Regions from separate parts of the Kinneretia aquatilis genome, predicted to be linked through region 3. Evidence: predicted binding sites of a transcription regulator. Region 3 holds the regulator's gene; each other region holds the start of a gene.
What was found. The regulator sigma-54, encoded in region 3, starts transcription at its own class of promoters, with help from an activator protein. The targets are predictions, from matches to a motif close to TGGCANGNAANCTGCTTT.

Region 1 (4,265 bases), 1.1 Mb from region 3:
GGTGCACGACCTGGCTGCGCAACAGCGCCCCACCCGGCAACTCGCTCATGGCCCAGATCAGGCTTTGCTCCAGCCGGTAGCTGGCGCCGCGCGGCACCAGGCGGGCGGTCTCGGTCAGCGCCGTGCCATCCGGGCAGCGGCGCCAGCTCACAGCGACCGGCTGGTCGAAGCGTGGCGGCAGCAGATCGGCGTTGTGCAGCACGCAGTCCCCGCGCGCCAGCACTTCGCGCTGGAAGTAGGCCGGGTAGTCGGCCAGCGCCAGGCTTTTCACCTCGCGGCGGATTTTGCAGTTGCGCGCGAGATCCAGCTCCACCTCGCTGATCACCGCCAGCGCCCCGTAGCCACCCAGCGCCGCGCGGAACAGCTCGGCGTTCTCGCTGCGGCTGGCTTCGACGATGCGGCCATCAGCCAGCACCAGCTGCAAGGCCTGCACGGTGCGGCCCACGGGCCCATGGCCGACATAACGGCCATGGCAGTTGACCGAGACCGAACCGCCGATGCTGAAGTTGGCATAGCTCTGCATGGTCTTGATGGCCAGACCCAGCGGGTCGAGATGGTCTTGCAGATCCCGCCAGCTCATGCCCGCCTGCACCCGCACCCGCATCTGTTCCGGTCGCAGCCAGACCAAGGCCCTCATGCCGCGCAAATCCAGCTGCAGGCCGCCGGCAATCGCCACCTGGCCGCCCATGCTGAAATGCCCGCCGCCCACAGCCACCTGGCCTGGCCAGGCGCGCAAAGCGGCCGCGATCTCGGCGGCCGAGCGCGGGTGCTCGATCCCGGCGACCGGCACGCTGTACAGACGGGTGACGTTGTGCACCCACAGCTCCGGCGCGCAATGCACCGCCGTGGGCAGCAGGCTGAGCAGACCGGCCTGGGCCAGGCCCAGAACCAGGCGGCGCCGGCCCAGCGCGGGCAGCGCGGCAAGATCGCTTAATCTCTGATCGCTGCTAACTTTTGGAGTCCCTGCCATGTCTTGCATCGTTCCGCGCTCCCTGGTTTTCGCGCAGCGTAGCGCAAGCCGCATGCGGCCCGGCCTGTTCGGCCTGCTGCTGGCCCTGCTCGGCGGCGCCGCACCGGCGCTGCAGGCGGCGCCCGGGCCGGCCTTCGACTGCGCCAAGGTCCAGCCCGGCAGCATGGCGGCCTTGGTTTGCGCCGATGCTGGCCTGGTGAAACTGGACCGCCAACTGGCCCAGGTCTACAGCCAGGCTCTGAAGAAGACCGCCAAGGAGCGCCCGCCCCTGCTCAAGGCCGAGCAGCGCGGCTGGGTCAAGGGCCGGGACGAGTGCTGGAAGAGCCAGGACAAACCGGCCTGCGTGAAAGACAGTTATGTCCGCCGCATCGCCGAGCTGCAGGCCCGTTACCGACTGCTGCCGCCGCAGGGGCCGATCCGCTGGGCCTGTGATGGCAATGCCGCCAAGGAGGTGGTGGTGAGCTTCTTCGCCACCGAGCCGCCGACCCTGGTGGCCGAGTTCGGCGACAGCAGCTCGCTGATGTTTGCCGAGCGCAGCGCCAGCGGCAGCCGCTATGTCGGCCGCAATGAGAGCTTCTGGGAGCACCAGGGCGAAGCCCGCATTGTCTGGGGCTACCAGGCGCCGGAGATGGTCTGCCGCCAGCCTCGATGAAGAGGAGCGCCGTGCCCTGCCGCATGTGGCCGGGCGCTTGGGGCTTGGGCGTTAGCGCGGCGATGGCGCACTGCTTGGCCAGGCGAGTCGCTCGCCCGACCGCCCGCCGGTGCTGGTGCCTGAGTAACGCGGCACCCATGCGGCCTGCATGAGTGGGCCTTGGCAGCCAAAGCTGCGGCGCACTCGGTGGGCTTCGCGGCAGACTGTCGCCAATCTTTACAACTTGTTTCGTGAGCCGTTGCCGATGTGGCCATACCGCCTGGCCTTGCAAGGTTCCCCGCGTTTCGGGGGGGGGCGGCCCTGACCGTGAAGCAAGACACGCCTGCTCGTTCTCAAATCCGGCCATCTGCTCGGAAACAGTGCTGCCTTGACCCGTCTTGTGCCTGACTCCACTTGGCGCAGCACTCGCGCTGGCATGTCATTTGCGTGGTGACGTTTGCTCTCCACTTGGGGGAGCCCGTCCATGCGATAGGGGGGCGGAACACCATGAATTCGAAAGAGCGACAGAAAGATGATGAAAAACGCAATCCATTCCTTTGCCATCGCAACCCTTGGCTTGGCCCTCGCAGGCGCCGCCCACGCTGGACCCGTCCATGTTGGCGTGATGAACGGCGGCGGCTTCGGTGGCGTCAATGGCAATGCCAACACCGCGCAGCAAGGCATCCTGTCTTCGACCCTGGGCTTCGTCAACAGCGGGTTTCAAGTCCAGGCCGGCGACAAAGTGCAGGTCACGGCAAGCGGCACCCTGTGCCTGAGTGGCAATGCGGGCTGTGGCGACGCGAACGGGCAAGTGATGCAGGGTCTTGGCAACGGGACGGCGCACTTCACGGGGCTGAACAATCTCTTCGGCGCCTTGGTCGGCAGCATTGTTGGCGACGACAGTGGCAACTTCCAGGCCTTTGATGCCGCCGACGTGGCAAACGGTATCTCGCAAAGCTCCTTGTTCGCTCTCGGTACGAACGTGCAGTTCACCGCGACCCGCAGCGGCCGCCTCTACCTGGGTGTGAGCGATTCGGCCTTCTGGGACAACGCGGGCGCTGGCTTCGAAGTGACGCTGTCGCGCATCCCTTCGGGCAATCAAGTGCCCGAGCCCTCGTCCTGGGCACTGGCCGGGCTGGCTCTGTTTGCAGCCTTCGCTGCACGCCGCCGCAGCGCCTGAGCTTGACGTTTCAGCTTGACGCTTGAGCTCGGCTAGAGCCGGCTGAACACGGCGCCCAGCATCGGCCGCCCGAAGGGGCGATGCACGGTGAGTGGGTGGCCGTGATGTGGCCGGCCTTGAAGGGTGAGCGCGGGTGCGATTGAATCGCTTCGAAAAAAAGAGGCCGCTGCAAGCCAGCGTTAGCTAGCTAGTCGCAAACCCGCGTCCCTTTTTTTGCTCAGGCCTCAGTAGCCGCTGGCCGGCAGGCGCGGGGCCACCAGGCGCCGGCCCTCGTCACCTTGTACGAGGCCGAAGCGCGGGCCGCCGGCTTCGCGCTGCGCATCCCAATCGGCCTGCGCCTGGGCCACCGCCTCGCGGCTGAGGCCGACGAAGTTCCACCACATTTCGATCTCGGCCGGGAAGGGCTCGCCGCCCAGCAGCAGAAGGCGGCCGCCGGCGCTGAGGCGAATGGACGCGGGCGCCTGCCCCGGCGCCAGATAGGCCAGCTCGCCCGTGCCCAGGGTCTCGCCGGCCAGGCCCAGCTCGCCTTCCAGCGGCAGCAGGCCATGCTCGAAATCGCCGCGCAGCTCCAACTGCAGCTCGACGGCTTCGTTCGGTGCATGGATCTCCAGGCCCAGCAGCGGCGTGTAGACCCGCGGCGGCGCCGTGCGGTCGGCGTGGCTGCCGGCCAGCAGGGTCCATTGCGCGCCCTGCTCCTGCCAGCGCGGCAGGCTGGCATGGTGCTCGAAGGCCGGCGGCCGGTCTTCCTCGCCCGGGGGCAGGGCGATCCAGAGCTGGGCGGCGTGGATGCGCGCGGTGCCGGCCGGCGCATCCTCGGTGTGGACGATGCCGTGGCCGGCCGTCATCAGGTTCACCTCGCCAGGCCGGATCAGCTGCTCGCTGCCCAGGCTGTCGCGGTGCAGGATCTCGCCTTCGATCATCCAGGTGAAGGTCTGCAGGCCGATGTGCGGGTGGCCGCCGACATGCAGGCCGCCGTTCGCCAGCGCCTGACCCTCAAACTGCACGGGCCCGATGTGGTCGAGAAAACACCAGGCACCCACGCGGCGCCGCTGCGCCGTCGGCAGGGCGCGGCGTATGGTCAGGCCCTCGCCCAGCTCGGTGCGGCGGGCGTGGATGCGGTCGAAGGGGGCGGCGGGGGTGCTGCTGTGGCTGCTGCTCATGCGAGGGCTCCGGGATGGCTGGCCGACATCATCGCCGGAAAAACACCGACCCAGGCCTGCGGAATGGGACCACGAGGCGGGCCTTGCTTGGGCATGCAGGCGGCTGAGGTTCCTGCTCGCCATCAGGCGGCGGCAGCTACTGCTGCGCAGCAGCGTGATGGACTTTCTGACTTCGCGTCTTGACGCGGAGCTGCCTCACTGGGCTCGTGGGTTGCGAAAGCCGGCGCTGTTCGAGCACCTTGCATCGAGAAGGGCGAGATGCTTCGAGTCGTGGTGATGTCCGATGTCAATCAATCGGCGCGCCCATTCCTGTGTAGGAGCAAC
Region 2 (4,265 bases), 200 kb from region 3:
TCCCGGGGCTTCGGTCTGCGCCCAGGCGGCCAGCAGCAGGCGGTCGGCCGCCTGGCCCAGGCTGTGCTCGCGCGCCTCCAGCGCGGGCAGATAGGCCAGGCAGCTGGGGTCCAGGCTGTCGGCCCCGAGGCGGCTGCCGATGACATGGGCCCAGCGGCCCCAGCCCTCGTGGGCTGAGGGCTTGCGCGAGCCCGATTCGGCGATGCAGAACTTGTGCGCCAGGGTCCAGGCCCCGGCATCGGCCTGGGCCAGCAAGCACATCACATAGACCCGCGACAGCTCGGGCGACAGGGCCTCGCGGCGTGCGCCGCTGGCCTTGCGCACGTCTCTCATGGTCTGTTCAAACAGCGCGGCGGCCTCGGCCCAGCGGCCCTGGGCTGCGGATTCGGCCGCATCGAAGCCGGGCCGGCTGGGGCCGTGCACGCCCTCCAGCAGGCTGCGCATGCCGCTGAAATCGAGCGCTTGGGCGCGGGCCTCGGCCAGCTGGCTGCGCAGCTCGGGCGTCAGCTCCCGGCTGCGCGAACTTCCCCCGTGGCCGTGGCTGTCGAGCAGCCAGGCTTGCATCTGCCGGGCGCGCGGGTCGGCGGCGGGCAGCAGGTCCAGGCAGAGGGCCAGCAGCTCGCTGCGCAGCGCGCTGTCCATGCGCGCCATGGCCTCGGGCAGCCAGGGTTCGCTGAGGACTTTGCAGATCAGCAGGGGCTGGTCGAGCAGCTCCAGGCTGCCTTGCAAGCCCTGGCGGAATGCCGCCTGGCTGAGGCCGGCGTGCAGGTAGAGGCGCAGCAGCACGGCTGCTTCTTCGTCGGTGCGCAGGGTCAGCCAGCTGATGGGGCGGGTCACCTCGCCGTAGGCGCCGCTGAGCATCCAGGCCAGACGCTGCCAGTAGGGCGGCTGGGCGGCGGGCGGGTGCCGCAGCAGCTCTTGCAGGCGCGCGGCATGCTGCTGCAGATCGGCACGGTAGCCCTGGCCGGGGCGCTGTTCGATCAGGCCTCGGGCCTTGAGCAGCTTCAAGGCTTCGCCGATTTCGACGGCATGCAGATCGGCCCCGCCCGCGGCCAGCCACTGCGCCAGCCCGGCCGCACCGCGCGTGCCACCGCTGAGCAGCAGCGCATCGAGCACGGCCTGCTCGATCTCGCCCAGGCCCGGCGTGGCAGTGGCGTCAAGGGGCAGGGCAGCGTTGGAGGTCATGGGGTGGGCCGGAGGGAGACATGCGAACAGCACGAGGGGCGCGCGAGGGGCGCGAGCGTGCAGCAGCACAGTATGCCAAGCGGCCCCAGTCACGCCTCGATGCCGCAGACCGGCCTATCGGTCCCGTGCAGCAAATCACGGCGCCGCGCTGCCCGGCAAGGGCCGGAGCACTTTCTCAGTCGCAAGCCGGTAATGCTCCCTTGTTTCGATGCCGGGGCTCAGTACATTGGAGGGCCCTGTCAACGGCACCGGTTTTTTCCCCTCCGGGATCGGCGCCAAGACGGCTTTCCCGCCCACTGATGCTCCCCATGAAAATTCGCGTCCTCGGCTGCTCGGGTGCCATTGCAGCCGGCTTCAAGACCACCGCTTTCTTGCTCGACGACGATGTGCTCATCGACGCCGGCACGGGCGTGGGCGACCTGGCGCTCGACGAGCTGGCGCGCATCGACCACATCCTGGTCACCCATTCCCATCTGGACCATGTGCTGTCCATCCCGCTGCTGGCCGATTCGGTGCTGCGCCTGCGCGCCGAGGCGGGCCGGCCGCCGATCCAGGTGCATGGCCTGCCTCAAACCCTGCAGGCGCTGCGCCAACACATCTTCAACGGCGTGATCTGGCCCGATTTCACCCGGCTGCCCAGCGCCGAGCGGCCGGTGCTGAGCCTGCATGCTTTTGAAGTGGGCGAGGTGCTGGAGCTGGGTGGCCGCCGCGTCGAAGTGCTGAGTGCCGCTCACACCGTGCCGGCCTGCGGTTTTGCCATTGCCGGCCTGCGCGGCCATTGGGTCTTCACCGGCGACACCGGCCCCAATCCGGCGCTCTGGGCCCGCCTGGCCCAGTTGCAGGTCAGCCATCTGGTGATCGAAACCGCCTTCAGCAACGACGAGCAAAGCCTGGCCGACCTCAGCCGCCACCTCAGCCCCGCCCGCCTGGGCGTGGAACTGGCCCAGCTCGCCGGCAGCGTGGCCGTGCAGATCACCCACATCAAACCCGGCGAAGGCCTGGCCGTCATGGAAGAAATCGCCGCTCTGGCCAGCCGCCACCGAATCGAGGCATTGGTGGCTGGGATGGTGATGGATCTGGATTGAGTGGAGTGCCCGCCGGCGTTCGCCGAGCGTGATCTCGGCGCCACTCCTTGGCCAAGCCTCAGCCAAACACGGCAACCTCCGGGTTGCCGTTTGCTTTGGCACTTCGTCTTCTGACCGACTGCGGGCAGTCAGCACAGGCCTGACAAAAATTGTCAGCTCACCTTTTGCGTCACCGGCCATCAGGTCTCAACTGACCAAAATTGTCAGTCGCACCGCTCGCCGGCCCTCTGTTCGTGCCAAATTTCACGCCAAGTCGCTCTGAGCATGCTGGCACGACCCCTGCATTCAGGGGGTGCGTTCCCTCTTCTTTGTTTCTTTCATTCGTTCCCTGTCCCGTTCAACCCCGTAGGAGTACCCATCATGAAGCGCGTTCAACAAGGTTTCACACTGATCGAACTGATGATCGTCGTGGCGATCGTTGGTATCTTGGCTGCGGTCGCTCTGCCCGCGTATCAAGACTACACAACCAAGGGCAAGGTGGCTGAAGCCCCGTCGCTGGCTGCGACGGCCATTCGAAATGCTCAAGTCCTGTTCAATGAAGGTACGTTGTCCAGCTCTGCGACGAATGCAACCTTCGGCTTGTCTGCCACGGCAACCGATATCAATGGCAAATACGTTGAAAAAGTCGAAGCGGCTGGTGTTTCTGCTACCCAGGCAACGGTCACCGTTACTTTCAGAGCTGGTGTGACCGGCAATTCGGACGTGGATGGAAAGACCGTGGTCTACACCATCAATTGCACGGCAGGCGGATCGTGCAAGACGACGGTTGGTGGTACGGTCGCAACCAAGTTCTTGCCGAAGACTTGATTGACCGAATAGTGAATGCCGAGCAACGGCAATAAAAAAGGGCGACCTCAGGGTCGCCCTTTTTTTGTGCATTTCTAGCTGCAGTTCGAATGTAATTTCTTGGTCTTTGCCCTACACTGCACCTAGTTTTTTCGAGTAAGGGTGGATATTGTGAGAGCTTCTTCAGACGGATTTACTCTGGTTGAGTTGCTGATTGGTATTTTGATAATTGGAGTGCTTGCAGCGGTTGCAGTGCCAATATATCGTGACTATGTGGATAGAGCGCGAATCAGTGAGGCAGTCACGATGGTGCAGCCGGTGTTTTTAGCTGCTTCAGAGATGTGCGTGATCAATGCGCTTGGCAGTGCGACGTCTGCCCAATTGGGCACAGATGCTCCAGCAGTCTTCGCGACGGAAAAGGTTGTTGCTTCGATTTCAACCACGGATGTCAGCAATGATGGCCTGCTTGTAACTGTAGTATTCAAGAGTTTTGGTGGAGTTTCTGCTGGGAGTACATTGGTTTACAAGGGTGTTTGCACCAATCGCTCAATGAATTGGTCTGTGGATCCGACGAGTACTTTGCCGACCAAGTTGCTGCCTAAGCAGGCGTGATTTTGGAAGCTGATGCTTTGATGCTTCTGATACCCGCTCGATAGTCATGCAGGCTCTGCAAGTACCTGTGCCAGAACGAAGGCACGCTCCGAATCTCTCCATACTTATGAGTATGGTGTGCGCCTGTGCGATTCCGCCCCTGATTGCATACAACCCAGTTTCAACGTCATCGGTTTTTTGTCAGCTACTCGCTATCGCAGGTTGGGGTCTGGTGATGATCTCCATGGGTGCGAGACCTTTGCGCTGGTCGGGGGAGGCCATGAACTGGGCCCTGCTCATTCTTGCGCTGGCCCCATGGGCATCTGTTGTGAACGCGGGATTCCCCGTTTCTCTTGCCTTGTCGAGCAGCGGGATTCTTGTCTTGGCACTGTTGATTTACCAGCTGGGACACGGCTTGGAGGTAAGAGCTGGCGCCTCCTTTTCACGGGCAGTGTGGTTTGAAGCTGTGAGTTGGGCTTTCTTCGTGGCGGCGTTCTTCTGCTCGCTGGTCGCCCTGATTCAAGTTTTTCTGCCTGCCTTGGCCGATGGTGATTTGATCGCCCGAACGAGTATTCCGGGTCGAGCCATCGGCAATATGCGGCAGCCCAATCATCTCGC
Region 3 (4,265 bases):
GCTCAATGCCTACGCCCCGGTCCACAACGCGCGCCTGCTGGCGACCTTGAGCTGAAGCCAGGCGGCGCTGGCCGCCAGCTTCGGGGCCGGTGCTCCAGGCGACCGGCCCTTGTCTTTTCAGCTGCGGCGCTGGCGACCGGCGCGCAGGCCCAGGGCTGCCAGGCCCAGGCCCATCAGCAGCCAAGTCTGCGGTTCCGGCACGGCAGCCAGCATGCCCTGGCCGAGGTAGCTGTGGGTCAGCGTGGTCGGGTGGATGCGGTCCCAGTACATATAACTCTCGGGGCTGCTGCAGATGCTGCCGTCGGGCTGGCCGACATAGCCGGTGAAGCAGGCTTGGGTGACATTGCTGAAGCCGTAGAGCGCCGCGTTGTCGACCAGGGCTTGCTGCGTGCCCAGGGTGTCGAAATAACGGATGTCAATGCCGGGCAAGGTGCGCAGCTGGCCGATGGCCTGATTCAGGCCAAAGTTGAAGCCCAGGGAGAGCTGGTGGAGCTGGCCCGACAGGCCGGACGACAGGCCGGCCGGTGTCTGGCCCAGGTCGGGCAGGCCTGGCATCAGGAAGCTGCGCGCACCCAGGCCGTAGAGGGTCTGCACCGCGCTGCTGAGGTTCTGGATGGCCGCTTGCGCCGTGGCCTGCGAGAAACCCAGGTACTGGAAATCATTGGCCCCGCCCCAGAGCACGTAAAGGGCCTGGCTGTCGGCGGCCGAGCCAGCCAGGCCGGACTGGAAGGCGCCCACTTGCGAGAGCATGCCCGTGTTCTGCAAGGCGGCCGGGGCGCCTGCGGCCACCGCCGCGCCGTTGAGCCAGCCGGTTTGGGCACCGCCCCAGGCGTAGTCCTGCAGGCTCACGCCCAGGCCTTGGGCGAGGTGCTCGACGGCCACCTGGCCGTTGGAAAAACGACCCTGGAAATAGTTGCCCGGCTGGGGCACGGCGCCGCTGGTGGCGCGGTAGAAATTGCCGTTGTCCGAGAGGCTGTCGCCGAAGGCGATCACGCGGCTGTAGCTGGTGGCGGCACTGCTGCTTGTGGCCTGAGCCTGAGCTTGGGAGGGGGCGGCCCAGGCCAGGTTGGCGGCGAGTATCAGCAGCGCGGGCAGGCGGGCGCCGGCCGGGGAGCGGAGGGTGGTGTTCACGGCAGACCTTTCAAGTAACGATCCAAGTCAGCGGCATGATGGCATGTCTCGAAATGGGATTCACCTGAAATCGGTGTGCGTGTTCACGTTTGGGGGTGAACGGGTGAACGGGTGAACAGGTGAACAGGTGAACAGGTGAATGGTGAATCGTGGGGTGTGGTTCACCAGTTTACTGATTCACCCGTTCACTCAAGCTTCAACCTTCAAACCACCCGCCGCATCGTCGTCGTCCCGATGTGCATGCCTTCGCGGTATTTGGCGACGGTGCGGCGCGCGACCTGGATGCCTTGCTCTTCCAGCATGCTGGCCAGGGCGCTGTCGGAAAGGGGTTTGGCCGGGTTCTCGGCGGCGATGAACTGCTTGATCAGCTCGCGTACGGCGGTGCTGGAGGCCTCGCCGCCGGCCTCGGTGGACAGGCCCGAGCCGAAGAAATACTTGAGCTCGAAGGTGCCGAAGGGCGTGGCCATGTACTTGGCCGTGGTCACGCGCGAGATGGTCGATTCGTGCAGGCCCAGCTCATCGGCGATCTCGCGCAGCACCAGGGGCTTCATGGCCACGGCGCCGTGGCTGAAGAAACCTTTTTGCCGCTCGACGATGGCGGTGGAGACGCGCAGGATGGTGTCGAAGCGCTGTTGGATGTTCTTGATGAACCAGCGTGCCTCCTGCAGCTGGCCGCCCAGGGCGCTGTTGCTGATGCCGCCGCGCGTCTGGCGCAGGGCGTTGGCGTAGAGCTCGTTGATGCGCAGCTTGGGCGCGACCTCGGGGTTGATGATGACGCGCAGCTCGCGGCCGACCTTGCGCACGATCACGTCCGGGATCACCGCCGGCGCCTGGCCGCGGGCAAAGCGCCGGCCGGGCTTGGGCTCCAGGGCCACGATCAGGGCTTGCGCTTCACGCAGCAAGGCATCGTCGGCGCCGGTCAGCAGCATCAGGCGGCGGCTGTCGCGCTTGGCCAGCAGGTCCAAGTGCTTTTTGCAGATCATGATGGCGATCACCTGCGGCGCGCTGCGCGGCAGCTGGCGCAGCTGCAGCTCCAGGCATTCCGTCAGCTCGCGGGCACCGACGCCGGGCGGGTCCATGTGGTGCAGCCATTTGAGGGCGATGCGCAGGTGGTCGAGCAGCTCCTCGCGCTCGGCGGCGCTGTCCTCGTCACCGTCCGGCACCAGGGCCTCGGCGATGGCTTCCAGGCTGTCCTCGAGATAGCCGTCCTCGTTGAGAGAGTCGATCAGCAGGCGTAGCGCAAGCTGGTCGGTATCGCTGAGGTGCATGCCGGCCATCTGCTGGACCAGATGCTCTTGCAGGCTGATCTCGGCCGATTCCTGGTCGCTGCGTTCGCCGTCTTCATCGTTGCTGCCCGAGCCGCTGCCGCTGTTGCTGGGCAGTTCGCGGATGCCGTCGAAATCGTCGCCCTCGGTGCCGTTCTCCCAGTCCTCGCGTTCGGTGCTGCCGAAGTCTTCGGCCTGCAGCTCGGGTGTGGCCTCGGCCTCGGCGCCGCCGCCCAGCTCACGGTCGGCGCCGCTGTCCTCGGCGGCGCTGGCCGGGCGCAGCTCGGGCAGCTCGGGCGTGGCGACGGAGAAGTCTTCTTCGGTTTCGAGCAGCGGGTTCTGCGCCAGCATCTGCTCGACTTCCTGATTCAGCTCCAGCGTGGACAGTTGCAGCAGGCGGATCGATTGCTGCAGCTGCGGCGTCAAGGCCAGATGCTGGCTCAGTCGAACCTGGAGTGACTGCTTCATGGCGCGGGCTCAGGGGCAGTCGTGAGATGCAGGAATCCCTGCATCAGCCCCGCGCGGGGCTGCCGTGGCAGCGGGCGTGTAGGCATCCATGGCCGGCTCTACATGCGGAAATGTTCGCCGAGATAGACCTTGCGCACATCGGCGTTGGCCACGATCTCGTCCGGCGTGCCCTCGGCCAGCACCGAGCCCTCGCTGATGATGTAGGCCCGGTCGCAGATGCCCAGGGTCTCGCGCACATTGTGGTCGGTGATCAGCACGCCGATCTGGCGCGCTTTCAGGAAACCGATGATGCGCTGGATCTCCAGCACCGCGATCGGGTCCACGCCGGCGAAGGGTTCGTCCAGCAGGATGAAGCGCGGTTGCGTGGCCAGGGCGCGGGCGATCTCGACGCGGCGGCGTTCGCCGCCCGAGAGCGCCGGCGCCGGGCTGTCGCGCAGCTTCTCGATGCTGAGGTCGTGCAGCAGCGCTTCCAGCAGCTCCTTGATGCGCGGCTCTTTCAGCGCGCGGCCCTGCTCGTCGCGCTGCAGCTCCAGCACGGCGCGGATGTTCTGTTCCACCGTGAGCTTGCGGAAGATCGAGGCCTCCTGCGGCAGATAGCTCAGTCCCAGGCGGGCGCGCTGGTGGATGGGCAGGTGCTCGACCGATTGGCCGTCGATGTGGATCTCGCCGGCGTCGGCGCGCACCAGGCCCACGATCATGTAGAAGCTGGTGGTCTTGCCGGCGCCGTTGGGGCCCAGCAGGCCAACCACCTCGCCGCTGTTGACGCCCAGATGCACGTTCTTGACCACGCGGCGCACGCCGTAGCTCTTGGCCAGGCCCTCGGCTTCCAGGCGGCTGCGCGGGCCGGATTCGAGGGCGGCCACGGGCGCGTGATGGGGGCTGGCGACGCTGCTGTTGCTGCTGCTCATGGCGCTTTGCGGGGGCTCAGGCTGGTGCTGGGCTTGAGTTGCACGCCGGAGGCCGCGGCCGCGGGTGCCGAGGCGGCCTCGGGCGCGCCGCCGCGCGGCATCATCACCACACGGACCCGGCCGCTCGGGTGGGGCGAGGTCTGGCCGCCCTCGAGGGTGAAGACCTCGCTGCGGTTGTCGAACAGGATGACTGCGCCGGTCACCTCGTCGGCCACCGTCGTGCCCTGCAGGCGGCGCACCACGGCATTGCCGATGAAGCGCACGGTGTCGCTGCGGGTGTCGTATTCAAGCTGGTCGGCCAGGCCTTCGATGGCCTCGCCCGGCACATCGCGCGCCTGGCGGAAGCTGACCTGCTTGCCGGTCTGGCCATTGGCATAGACCTGGTAGTAGCCGTCGCCGGTTTCGCGCACATCGAGCTTCTCGGCGCGCAGCACCAGGCTGCCCTTGCTCAGCACCACATCACCGTTGAACTCGGTGCGCTGCTTGGCGATCT

Region 1: the regulator sigma-54 is predicted to act here: its motif matches at 2,034-2,051, upstream of C1O66_RS19085 (PEP-CTERM sorting domain-containing protein).
Region 2: the regulator sigma-54 is predicted to act here: its motif matches at 2,539-2,556, upstream of C1O66_RS15285 (pilin).

Annotation. Positions count from the first base shown of each region.
Region 1 covers NZ_POSP01000003.1:3,695,452-3,699,716, forward strand. Annotated here, with positions in the region: gene C1O66_RS19075 (FAD-binding oxidoreductase) at 1-970, opposite strand, end outside; gene C1O66_RS19080 (MliC family protein) at 969-1,622, shown strand; gene C1O66_RS19085 (PEP-CTERM sorting domain-containing protein) at 2,227-2,781, shown strand; gene C1O66_RS19090 (pirin family protein) at 3,006-3,941, opposite strand.
Region 2 covers NZ_POSP01000003.1:2,831,127-2,835,391, reverse strand. Annotated here, with positions in the region: gene C1O66_RS24630 (DEAD/DEAH box helicase) at 1-1,185, opposite strand, end outside; gene C1O66_RS15290 (MBL fold metallo-hydrolase) at 1,494-2,270, shown strand; gene C1O66_RS15285 (pilin) at 2,631-3,077, shown strand; gene C1O66_RS15280 (pilin) at 3,219-3,668, shown strand; gene C1O66_RS15275 (PglL family O-oligosaccharyltransferase) at 3,928-4,265, shown strand, end outside.
Region 3 covers NZ_POSP01000003.1:2,626,846-2,631,110, reverse strand. Annotated here, with positions in the region: gene C1O66_RS14465 (pre-peptidase C-terminal domain-containing protein) at 1-55, shown strand, start outside; gene C1O66_RS14460 (SGNH/GDSL hydrolase family protein) at 118-1,131, opposite strand; gene C1O66_RS14455 (RNA polymerase factor sigma-54) at 1,335-2,864, opposite strand; gene lptB (LPS export ABC transporter ATP-binding protein) at 2,963-3,772, opposite strand; gene lptA (lipopolysaccharide transport periplasmic protein LptA) at 3,769-4,265, opposite strand, start outside.